3 regions of the Phytobacter sp. genome follow, and region 2 is predicted to be linked to each of the others. Evidence: predicted binding sites of a transcription regulator. Region 2 holds the regulator's gene; each other region holds the start of a gene.
The links. The regulator Fur, encoded in region 2, represses iron uptake genes when iron is present. The targets are predictions, from matches to a motif close to ATAATAATGAGAACNACTATCAA.

Region 1 (4,262 bases), 100 kb from region 2:
GTTGTCGACACCTGCGGTCAGGCTCACGTATTTGTTCACATCCCAGGTACCGCTCAGGCCAACGATGCTGTAAGGGCTGACTTCATCTTTCGCAGAACCGGTAACCGGTTTGCCCTGGTAGTCATATTTCTTCGGCTCTTGCTTGCCGTACCAGGTGAAGGTGGACTGTACGGAAACATCCTGCACAATCTGCCAGCTCAGGGTGGAGTTTAACGTATATTCCGGGATGATCGACAGGCGTTCACCGGTGGTTTTGTTCTTACTCTGTAGCATGTACGTGACGTTATTGCTCAGGGTGATCGCATCGGTAACCGGAACGTTTAACGTACCTTCCAGACCTTCTACGACGGCTTTAGGCACGTTTTCCCATTGATAGAGGTCGGTTTTGGTTTTGCCCACTGCCGTCTGGCTCAGCGGAGAATAACCGGCTTCAATCTTATTGCGATAATCGTTACGGAACCAGGTCACCCCGGCCAGCCAGCCTTCGTGTTTAAACTCAAGACCAATCTCTTTGTTGATGCTGGTTTCGGCTTTCAGGTCATCATTACCCTGCATGTAGCAGCCGACGTTAGCAGCGCTGGCGTAGCAGCCCTGGCCTTTACTGTACAGAATGTAGTTGGTGTTGGTCTGGAACAGGCTTGGCGCTTTATAAGCACGGGCGATACCCATTTTCAGCGTGAAGTCATCACCCAGTCCCTGTGACAGGTTCAGTGATGGGCTCCAGTTGTTGCCCACCACCGTGTGGTGATCGAAACGCAGACCCGGGGTCAGGGTGGTGCTGTCGGTGGCTTCGATATTGTCTTCGGCAAACAGAGAGAAGATCTCTGCGCTGGAGTACGGGCTACGACCGGTGCTGGTGTAACCGGCAATCGGCCCACCCTGCAGTGCCTGGGTGTTGGATGCGGAATCCTTCATGCGCTGCTGGTTCCACTCGGTACCCACGGTCAGGTTTTGATTAACCAACAGGTCGAACGGTACGCTCACTTCGCTGTGCAGCATCACGTCGGACAGGTCGGTATCCGAGAATTTATCGCTGTTGAACAGACCTTCCAGACCACCGGCCAGACCTTCGCCCAGACGGGAGTTACGGGTGTGCTCGTACTGCACCCAGTTGCTGGTGGTCACGCCGTTGTCCCAGCCGCCGTTCCAGGTGACGGAATAGTTCTGGCGGTAGAGACGGTTGGTCTCTTTGCCGTAGTTTTCCTTCACGAAGTTGTTGCTGCTGCTGTCATTGTTGGTGTTCTGGGTGTCGCCCGCATACAGGTTACCCTGACGGCTATAGCCCGCCTGGAATTCCAGCGCCTGCATCGGCGCAAACGCCCAACGCACCACGCCGTTGATATCTTTGTTCTCAACACCTTCACGACCTGCAGCCAGGGTGTTGGAGTAGATTCCGGTACGCTCGGACTGATGACCCTGGTTGATGTCATACGCATCAGCCTGGGTTTTATTCAGGTTACCGTACAGGCGGAAGCTGACGTCGCCACCCAGCGGCCCCATCAGGCTAAAGTCGGTGCGTTTAGTGGAACCTTCATCTTTATGCTCAGGGGCATTGAAGTAGCTGTTCCAGGAGCCGTGCCACTCCTGGTCAGTGGATTTTTTGGTGATGATGTTCACCACGCCACCCGCCGCACCGTTACCGTAACGGGCCGCAGCCGGGCCACGCAGCACTTCAATACGCTCGATCATGTCCGCAGGTACCCAACTGGTGTCGCCACGGCTATCACGCTCGCCGCGCCAGCCCTGACGGACAGAGTTACGACTGGTGACCGGCTTACCGTCGACCAGAATCAGGGTGTTTTCCGGGCCCATACCGCGAATGTCAATCTGACGGTTGTTGCCACGTTGGCCACTGGTGGAGTTCCCGGTCAGGTTAACGCCCGGCATGGTACGGATAATTTCAGAAACGTCACGTGCGGGGGGATTCTTACGGATTTCATCGGCGGTGATGGTAGAAACCCCCGGAGCCTGCAGATTCTGCTGAGCGGCGGTCACCACAATGGTATCTTCGTTGCTGGATGCGTCACTGGTGGTCTCTGCCGCGAAAGCGGGCAAAGCAACACCATATATTCCCAAATTGACCAATAAGGTCAGGGAACGGATTTTATTGTTCATTGTCATTCCTGCTTTTTTCGCCACTCTCCTCGCTCGATCCTTTCCCCAATGGGTAAGGAAAGCGGCATGATGTCGCCAGCTTGCTACGAAGGACGCTCATCCTGAGAAAAATCGCAACAAGTGACATTTTTATAATGAAAGACGCGCCGGTGCAGGCGCGGGCAATACGCTATTGCAAATGCAAATAGTTATCAATAATATTATCAAGAAATTTGTTAATGCAAGCAAAAATTTCCACATGTAATTCGGGGTTAATGCGGTGGTGTTAGAGACAGGAAGTGATGCCTGGTGGGCATCAAAGCAGGGGCCGGAGTGGGAACAAACATCGGCAGAACAGTACCGCGTTACCTTTTGGTGGCGGGATCCCGCAGGGAGCGAAGTGTCTTCAGACATACAGCATGTCTGGCTCTACATCACCGGGGTCACTGACCACCATCAACAGTCCGCCCCACAGTCCTTACAACGCATTCCAGGTACTGATGTCTGGACCTGGCAGACCCATCTGGAAGCCGGATGGCGCGGCAGCTATTGCCTGATCCCTTCGACAAATCAGGATGATTTTTCTCCACAGGTCTTTAGCCAAACCCCGCCTGAGCGAACTGCACTGCGCGAGGGCTGGCGCGCACTCTTTCCTCATGCCATCGCCGACCCATTGAATTCTCACACCTGGCGTGGCGGGCGTGGTCACCCGGTTTCACCACTCGCCTTGCCAGGTGCGCCCGAGCAACCGGGCTGGAACAAGCCGGATGCCGAATTCACCCCGCCGGTTTGCTTCGAATGGCAGAGCGCACGGTTAGGTAACCACCGCCGCGTGTGGGTCTACACCACCGGAGATGAGAACAGCACGGAACGCCCGCTGGCAGTGCTGCTCGACGGGCAGTTCTGGGCCGAAAGCATGCCCGTCTGGCCTGCGCTTGCGGCTTTAACCCGTGAGGGAACATTGCCCCCGGCGGTCTATGTGCTTATCGATGTCATTGATACCGCCCATCGCAGCCAGGAACTGCCCTGCAATGAAGATTTCTGGCTGGCGGTTCAGCAGGAGTTACTGCCACGCGTTCAGTCGACGACGCCGTTCAGCGACCGCGCCGAGCGCACGGTCGTCGCCGGGCAGAGCTTTGGTGGTCTGGCCTCGCTGTATGCCGGGTTGCACTGGCCGGAACGTTTTGGCTGTGTGTTGAGCCAGTCAGGTTCTTACTGGTGGCCACACCGTGGCGGCCATGCGGATGGGGTGCTGATTGAGGCGCTTCGGCGCGATGAACTCTCGGCAAAAGGGCTGCGCATTGTGCTGGAGGCAGGCGTGCGGGAACCGGTTATTTTCCGGGCCAATCAGGCGATGTTGGGTGAGTTGCAGCGTTCACAACCCTCTGTTTTCTGGCGTCAGGTTGATGGCGGGCATGATGCGCTTTGCTGGCGCGGTGGGCTGACATCCGGGCTTATCACCCTCTGGCAGCCGTTGCTGCGTGCTGAATAGCGCGCACTTTTTCACGACAGGAGTCTGGTATGGAATTCAGCAATCCCTTCGATAATCCCGAGGGACAATTTTATATTCTGCAAAATTCCCGGCAGCAGTTCAGCCTGTGGCCTGAATCATGCGCGCTGCCAGAAGGCTGGCAGGTGGTGTGTGCACCCGCATCACAGAACACCTGCAATGAATGGCTTGCACAACACTGGCAGACATTAATACCTGCGCACCATGCCCAATAAGGAGAGGCTGATGACCACACGATTACCTTTGGTCGCCGCACAGCCGGGGATCTGGATGGCGGAAAAACTCTCCACACTGCCCAACGCCTGGAGCGTGGCGCACTATGTGGCGTTGGACGGTGCACTGGATGCGCCTCTCCTGGCGCAGGCGGTTGTCGAAGGGATGAAGCAGGCAGATACCCTGCGGATGCGCTTTACTGAGGACAACGGTGAAATCTGGCAATGGGTAGATAATGCACAGAGCTTCCCGTTGCCGCAGATTGTTGATTTGCGTGCTGAATCTGACGCTCATGCTGCGGCCCTGGCTCTGATGAACGCCGACCTTGAACAAAATCTGCGCGTCGACGGCGGTAAGCCGCTGACGCATCACGCCATTATCCAGCTCAGTGACACCCGCTGGTACTGGTATCAGCGTTATCACCACTTGTTGGTGGATGGTTTCA
Region 2 (4,262 bases):
TATTTTAGTCAAAGAGGAACAATTATGAACGCGTTTACCGCCAAGCGTAAGGCGATAGCGTTAGCTATTGCCAGCGTTACAGCAATGTCAGGTTTAATGGCGTCACCTGCGGTCACTGCCGCAGGATTTGTTGACGATTCGACTCTTACTGGCGGTGTCTATTACTGGCAGCGTGAGCGCGACCGTAAAGACGTCACCGACGGCAATAAATATAAAACTAACCTTGCGCATTCCACCTGGAATACCAATCTGGATTTCCAGTCGGGATATGCAGCAGATATGTTCGGTATCGATATTGCGGCGTTTGCAGCCATTGAAATGGCCGAATCGTCGGGCAGTGCCCACCCTAACGAAATAGCTTTCTCTAATAGTCATAAAGTCTACGATGAAGACTGGGCTGGGGACAGAAGCGGTGCAAGTCTTTACACCGCTGCGGCTAAGTTCAAATACGGTCCGGTGTGGGCCAGAGCGGGCTATATTCAGCCCACCGGACAGACGCTGCTGGCTTCTAACTGGAGTTTTATGCCAGGAACCTATCAGGGTACCGAGGCTGGTGTAAAACTGAATTTTGAGCAAGCAGGCGAGTTGAGTTTTTCCTATATGTGGGCCAATGAATATAAAGCGCCCTGGTATAATGAAACCGATAATTTCTATCAAAATGATCGCGTGACCAAAATTGATTATGTGCACTCTCTCGGTGCGAAATATGATTTTAAAAACGATCTCGTATTAGAGGCTGCGTTTGGCCAGGCCCAGGGATATGTGGATCAGTATTTTGCGAAAGCCAGTTATAAATTTGATATTGCGGGTAGTCCGTTATCAACCAGTTATCAATTCTACAGTTCGAGGGATAAAGCCACTAATCATACGATTAATGATATTTATGATGGTACGGCATGGTTACAGGCGTTGACGTTTAATTATGCTGTCGGGCCGGTTGATTTACGTCTTGAAGGAACATGGGTTAAAGCTGATGGCCGCCAGGGATACTTCAACCAGCGTATGACGCCACTGTATGGTTCATCAAATGGCCGTCTGGATATTTGGTGGGATAATCGCTCAGACTTTAACGCCCACAATGAGAAAGCCGTCTTTGTCGGTGCGATGTACGATCTTAAAGATTTAAATCTGCCGGGTTGGGCGGTGGGGGCGTCATATGTCTACGGCTGGGATGCTAAACCCTCGAACGTTCCTTCTGGCGACAAATATTACGATGCCGGTAACTCCATTAAAGAATCTGCTTACAGTCTGGATGTGGTTTACACCCTGCAGGATGGTCTGGCGAAAGGCACACTCTTCAAGCTGCACTTCACGCAATATGATAACCACTCTGATATCCCGAGCTGGGGCGGGGGATACAACAATATCTTCCAGGATGAGCGCGACGTGAAATTTATCGTGATTGCGCCGTTCTCGATCTTCTGATGCGAAGGAGAGCAAAATGAAAAATAACCTGATGATTCTGTTAATGACCCTCGGTCTGGCTGCGTGTGTACAGCAACCTGGCGCGTCAAAGGAAGATATGCGTCTGAAAACCGCTTACAGTGCCTGCATTAATACGGCGGAGGGGTCGCCGCAAAAGCTTGAAGCCTGTCGTAGTGTGCTGGAGGTGCTCAAATCGGAAAAAGCGCATCAACAGTTTGCCCATGAAGAAACGGTTCGTACACTGGATTATCAGCAGTGCCTCGAAGCGACCCATACGGGTAACGGACAGGCGATAAAAGCCGATTGCGATCGTATCTGGCAGGAGATTCGTAGCCACAATACGCAGTAGGAAAAACACTTTTCCAGCCATAAAAAAAGCCAACCTTAGGGTTGGCTTTTTACGTTTACGGAAGATTATTTTCCAGCAATCTCGTGGGCATTGTCGTCGGTGCGGCAATCGCCTTCAGCGCAGTGGCCGTAGAGATAGAGGCTGTGGTTCGTCAGACGGATACCGTGTTGCGACGCGATTTCACGCTGGCGAGCTTCAATGGAGTCATCACTGAATTCAATCACTTTGCCACAATCGAGGCAAATCAAGTGGTCATGGTGATGTTGCTGAGTCAGTTCGAAAACGGATTTACCGCCTTCAAAATTATGACGGGTTACGATCCCGGCATCGTCAAACTGGTTCAGTACACGGTAAACCGTTGCCAGCCCGATCTCTTCGCCCATATCGATCAGGCGCTTATATAAATCTTCCGCACTGACATGATGGTTATCCGGCTCCTGAAGAACTTCCAGAATTTTCAAGCGAGGAAGCGTGACTTTCAGGCCGGCCTTCTTTAATGCGGTATTGTTGTCAGTCATGCGGAATCTGTCCTGTTGCTAAACGGTTCGCTCCCCATCGGGAAGCTACAAGGAATGCACTGGGAAATGCGTCTCATTATAGAACTGCCATGTCTAAATGAAAACTGCAAGCCCTCAAGTAAAGTAAGCGTATAAAACGTGGTAGCGCCAACAAAGTCCTTCGCGATACCCATTTTAACCAGGCCATATTGTACAGTGCTGGAGGCAAAAGTTAAAAAAATGTAGCAATTATTTCCATTGGTTTTAACTATCAATCTGGCGCAACCCGCAGATTGCGCCAAACAGCATCAGGCATTAATGATATCTTTAAGGTTCAGCTCTTCATAAATCTGCTTAACCCATTTATCAACACGTGCAGCGGTCAGCTCCGGCTGGCGGTCTTCGTCAATGGCCAGGCCCACGAAGTGGTCGTCATCGGCGAGGCCTTTGGACGCTTCGAAGTGGTAACCTTCAGTCGGCCAGTGACCGACAATCACCGCACCGCGTGGTTCGATGATGTCACGGATGGTACCCAACGCATCACAGAAGTACTCAGCATAATCTTCCTGATCGCCACAGCCAAACAGCGCGACCAGTTTGCCATTGAAATCAATGTCTTCCAGCGTCGGGAAGAAATCATCCCAGTCACACTGTGCTTCACCGTAGTACCAGGTCGGGATGCCGAGTAACAGGATGTCGTAGCCTTCCAGATCTTCTTTGCTGCTTTTTGCAATGTCGTGAACATCAGCAACATCTTTACCAAGCTGAGCCTGGATCATTTTTGCGATGTTTTCGGTATTACCGGTGTCGCTGCCGAAAAAAATGCCAGTGATTGCCATGAGTAAAATAACCTCTTGAAACTTAATGATATGGTGGTGGCGTTTAGCCCACGGATAAGGGCAATCATAGCAGAACAGGCAAGCGCGCGGAAACTGCAATCGCGCCAGACTGCACTCTATGCCACATGAAAGCGTTATTTAGATGAAGATTCAGAGGAATCAATGCTGTTCAGCGCTTTGAGCTGTTCCAGCAACATCTCTTCGATGAGTTCACTGCGACTCATTTGACGCGCGTCGGCCAGTGCATTTAATGCATCAACGGCTTCGGCATTGATTTTCAATTCGACGCGTTTAAGCCCACGAAATTTATCGCGTTTAAGCTGATTGCGTTTATTGATACGCAATTGCTCGTCGCGAGAGAGCGGATTGGTTTTAGGACGTCCCGGGCGACGCTCATTCGCGAACAGATCTAGTGTCGTGCGGTCCGTTTGTTCTTTAGCCATGATTTAAGAATACTACGGGAAGTACAAGCAATCGGGTCGTAGCCCGGGCTGATTAGCGCGCCATCATACATCAGGGAGGCAGGTACGCCAACGCCCGGGCGCGTTCAGGCGACCGGTCGCCGGGTTTTTAATCAGTTTGTCTTTTCAGCGAGATAACGACGGATAGCACGCAAAACGGCATCAGGCTTTTCTGCATGCACCCAATGGCCCGCACCGGCAATCACATGTGCCTTCGCCTGAGGAAATTGTTTGAGCAGCGTCTGCCTGTACTGTTCAGTCACATACGGTGAGTTCCCACCAGGAATGAACAGAGCAGGGTGGTTCCAGGCCGGAACCTCTTCCCAGCCTACAATGTGCGGGTACTGTTCCCAGAGCACGGGAACGTTAAAACGCCACTGGCCGTCAATAAACGACTTCAGCAAAAACTGAATCACTCCCTCTTCATCAATAACGGTACGCATCACGGCAGCCGCCTGCTGGCGCGTTGTGGCTTGCGCATCCGTCACGGCATTGATAGCGGCAAAAATCTCATCATGGCGGCGGACAGCATAATCAACGGGGGCAATATCAATCGCAACCAATTGGTCAATACGCTCAGGAGCGAGGCCAGTTAAGGCCATGACTGCTTTGCCACCCATCGAGTGGCCGATAAAGGTTGCGCGCTCTATAGAATGTGCGTCCAGCGTGTCGACCAAATCCTGCGCCATCA
Region 3 (4,262 bases), on a different contig from region 2:
CTGGATAAAGCACTGACACTGGGGGAGAAGGTGTTTGGGTGAGGGGAGCGATGACCCGCGCTGGCTGTGAACGGCGGAGGGGTTGACGTTGCTCTGAGCCAAAAATTGCCGCCCGCGTTGCAGGCGGCAGCGACTATCAGAAGACGACCGAGTAGTTCAGGCCGAAGGTACGACCGCGACCTTTGTAGGTATACAGGTTTTCAGCACCGTAGGTTGGGCTATACAGACCCGGTGCGCGCTGTCCCCAGGCGGTGGTGTAATCTTCGTCGAGCAGGTTTTCCACGCTGAAACTCAGCTTGCCGACAGGCAACAGATAGCTGCCTAACAGGTCAACGGTGTTGTAGCCGTCGATTTTCTTACCGGCTTCGTCAGAGAGATCAAACGTCTGCGTGCTTTGCAGACGCAGCGTCCAGTCGCCCGGCGCCCAGGTCACCCATGCGCTCATTTTCGACGGGCTGGCGCTGTCTACCGTCAGCTTTTTCCATTTCCCATCGACGCGAGTCTGCGATTTGATAGCGTTAAAGTTCGCACCCGTGCTCCATTCGCTGTCGGTAAAGAAGTAATCCACCTGGCCTTCCACACCATAAATCCGACGCTGGTCATCTTCAATGTTGATGGTCATGTCGGTTTTGTTGATGTTGATGGTTTTGTCGGAGAGCGAATAGTAACCGGCAATCCGCGTGCGCAGGTTATCCCCGGTGAAGCGCCAGCCCAGCTCATACGCATCAACTTTAATGCCGTCGAGCTTCGAGTCGTTAACGTTGACGCTGTTCATCAGGCGATAGTGACCGTTGCTCAACTGGTAGGTACCGGAGCCGTAGTATTTCGCCAGATCCGGCAGCTCAAAGCCTTGCGAGAAGTTAAACCACAGCTGCTGGCGATCGGTCAGGTGACCAAGGATCCCCGCGTTAAACAGCAGGTTGTTGTAATCAGTTTTCCCGCCCGGCACCGCGTCTGCCGAAGTAGCTTTACCCGTGGCGATGGCCTGCTGCTGCGCATAACCCACAAAGTCGTCAACCCGGTTTTCCGTGTACTGATAACGCACGCCGCCGCTCAGTGTGATGGCGGAGATGTCGTAGCTGGTTTGCAGGAACGGCGCGAAGTTGGTGATGCTGTAGCCCGGATAACGTCCAACATTCCAGGCGTTGTCCAGCTTCATACCGCCGCTGGCGGACGCTTTGCTGAGGTCGAAAAATTGCTGATTGGCGTCGAAGGTTTCATGCTCGGCGTCCACGCCCCACGTCAGCGTCAAATCATCCAGCGGTTTGCTGTTGATGGTGAGTTTGCCGCCATAGAAATCGGTTTTTTGCTGCGATGCGCCGATGCTGGTGACCTTGCCGCCGGAGAGAGTAGGGAAGGGGTAAAATGTCAGGCTTTCATCGCGGTAGTAAATTTGTGCGAGCAGATCCTGACCCCAGAAATCGGTGTTGGAATATTGCAGGTTGATCAGGTGGCGCTCGGTGCCTGGAATGCGGTCAGAGTCGAGGTTGTTTTTGTTGTACGCGTTGCCAGAACCGGTCACCGCTGAGAAATTCTCGCCAAGGTACAGGCCGTGCTTACCGTCAGACTCGCTTTTGTAATACTGGGTGGTGAGTTGCAACTGCTGATGATCGTCGATATTCAGCGTGCCGGTGCCCATCACGTCCAGGCGGTCGGAGTACTGCAGACCGGTCTGAGTGTTATCGATGTTCACCTCGTCACCTTTGCCGTCATACCAGCCGCCAAAGCGCTGATACGCCACTGACAGGCGACCGGAGGCGTTGTCGTTGCCGCCGCTGACCGCCGCCGCGATGTTCTCGTCATTGTCGTTATGGCTGTTGAAGCCCGTTTTCATGCCGGTCTGCAACTCGACTTCCGTTTCCGGCTGACCTTTTTTGGTCACGATATTGATTAAGCCGCCGGTACTGCCGCCGCCGTAAAGGGAGGTGGCACCGGAGATGACTTCAATGCGCGAGATGTTAAACGGATCGATGGAGTCCAGCTGGCGGCTGTCGCTGCGCGAGGAGTTTAAACGCACGCCGTCGACCATCACCATCATCGAGCGGCCACGCATATTCATGCCGTAGTTGGTGCGCCCCTGGCTGCTGACATCCATGCCGGGAATCAACTGCGCCAGCACTTCTTTGAGCTCTTTACCGCCCTGAACCTGCTGTTCAATTTCAGCCTGTTCAATAACCCAGGTGGTCTGCGCCATGTCGGTAATGTTGTGATTCGCGCGGCTGGCGGCCACCACCAGGGTCTCTTCTTTTTGACCTTCCGCCGAGGTATGAGCGGATAACATCATCAGTAAACAAGGGCTTAGCGCCCAATAACCACGAGCTTTCATTATTTTGGTCATCCTGAACTATCAGAGTTTCAGCGGCGTAGAGTCTTACAAACCGCAAGAACACCATCCTTTTAGATGATAGTGATTATCAAGATGATATGAATTATCGTTACCATGTAAACAGTTTGTGTTAAAAAATATTACTGTAATGGCATGATTTTTATGTGGTTTATGTGTTTGATGGAGGTAATGTGTTCAAAGCTGTGGAGGATGTAGCGATGATCTTTCACAATGGCTAATCATGCATATAACATTGCCTCCCCATATAATATTCACTTAAGCAGAATTTAAGAGATTAAATACAATTTCTTTTAAACCAATATCTAACTAAATATAATCGATCGCTTTATAATTTTGGATGTTTCTGGAATGAGTTCCAATAAATATAACTCGATCGTATTACGTGATGATGACAGTTTTGCCCGCCGTATTGGCTTCGCTTTGAAATGGATTGTTCCCGCATTTTTCGTGTCGTTATTGATCCCCTATTGTAGTGGTTATCCAGGTGTGGGTAATACTCTGATTACTTTTCTTTCCCTTTCATTGGCAAGATTCAATCGCATTGCTTTTTTTTTGGTTTGTTTTTTGCTGTTGACCGTAGCTCTATATATACCGGTCGGTTATGATTTTGGACGTATCAACTTTGCCTTTGTTGTTTCAGGCATGCAAACAAACGCTGATGAAGCAATAGAGTTTTTTAACGACATCAGTTTTGCAGCCCTACTTTTGTGTGCATCATCCCTGGCATTTTTATACCTCTACACCAGAGGAGAAAAATATTATGGTTCAAAATATAGTCTCTTAGTGTTGTGCATTTTTTTGGTCATCAATCTCAATGCTTATCCGGTAAGAATGCTAAAGTCTGTTTGTACCTATACGCAGAAGGCCGGAGAGGAGTTTGAACGCCTCAATCAGTTGAGTAAAACCGTTGATGACTTCACGGTCACTGGTGTATCACCTCAATATAAGAATATCGTTGTTATCATTGGTGAAAGTGTGACAAGGGACTATATGTCTCTGTATGGCTATTCAAAAAACACTACGCCCTGGCTCAACAATGCTTCTGGTTACTTTTTCTCTGAGTACATCTCTGCAGCACCTAACACCTACCTATCACTCCCCAGAACGCTGGCAATGAGCGATGGCGTCAAGGTAGATGATGGTAACAATATTGTTTCTCTATCGAAGAAAGCAGGGTTTGAAACCTATTGGGTCTCAAATCAGGGATATTTGGGGGCTTACGATACGCCTTCAACAATGATTGCAAGTAAAGCACAACATACAAAATTCCTGAAAAAAGGAGATTATAATTCGAGCAATGTTGATGATTTTGCAATGCTGACTGAATTAAAAGAAATTGTTGCAGAAAAAAGTCAGAAACAGAATGCGATTTATTTGCACATGATCGGTTCGCATCCCGATACGTGTTCAAGATTGAATGGTTACCCAGTTAATTTCGACGTGGGGAATGAGAAATTAAATTGTTACCTTGCAACGATCCAAAAACTGGATGCATTTATTAAAGAAACAGTAAAAACACTTAATGACACTCGTGAACCTTACGTTCTTTTTTATTTCTCCGATCATGGAATGACGCTCGATAAGTCAGACAGACCTGTCAGACACGGTAATGATGCCCGTCAGAATTACAATGTTCCTTTTTTCGTCATCACCAGTGATGCGAAGGAGCATGTAGTGAACAGTAATAAGATGAGCGCCAGAGACTTTATAGCTCTCTATGAGCGTTATGTTGGCTTCTCGTCCAACAAGGTTGCGCCGAAAGATTTAGATGCCAGCCAAAGTCAGGGAATTAATGTGTTTAATGGTGAAAAGCTCATTCCTTATGAGCAGCTCAAGACAAACAATATCGTTTACTGAGCCACGCAGGGAATGCTCCCCCTCACCCCGACCCTCTCCCTCAGGGCGAGGGAGAAAA

Region 1: the regulator Fur is predicted to act here: its motif matches at 2,294-2,316, upstream of fes (enterochelin esterase).
Region 3: the regulator Fur is predicted to act here: its motif matches at 2,402-2,424, upstream of AC5JPW_RS22860 (TonB-dependent siderophore receptor).

Annotation. Positions count from the first base shown of each region.
Region 1 is NZ_JCACPZ010000004.1:827,167-831,428, reverse strand. It holds gene AC5JPW_RS07985 (TonB-dependent siderophore receptor) at 1-2,115, opposite strand, end outside; gene fes (enterochelin esterase) at 2,375-3,586, shown strand; gene AC5JPW_RS07975 (MbtH family protein) at 3,616-3,819, shown strand; gene entF (enterobactin non-ribosomal peptide synthetase EntF) at 3,830-4,262, shown strand, end outside.
Region 2 is NZ_JCACPZ010000004.1:725,999-730,260, reverse strand. It holds gene chiP (chitoporin ChiP) at 25-1,425, shown strand; gene chiQ (ChiQ/YbfN family lipoprotein) at 1,442-1,774, shown strand; gene fur (ferric iron uptake transcriptional regulator) at 1,840-2,292, opposite strand; gene fldA (flavodoxin FldA) at 2,580-3,110, opposite strand; gene ybfE (LexA regulated protein) at 3,245-3,553, opposite strand; gene ybfF (esterase) at 3,685-4,262, opposite strand, start outside.
Region 3 is NZ_JCACPZ010000008.1:1,054,962-1,059,223, reverse strand. It holds gene AC5JPW_RS22865 (NAD(P)H-dependent oxidoreductase) at 1-42, shown strand, start outside; gene AC5JPW_RS22860 (TonB-dependent siderophore receptor) at 137-2,326, opposite strand; gene AC5JPW_RS22855 (phosphoethanolamine transferase) at 2,696-4,204, shown strand.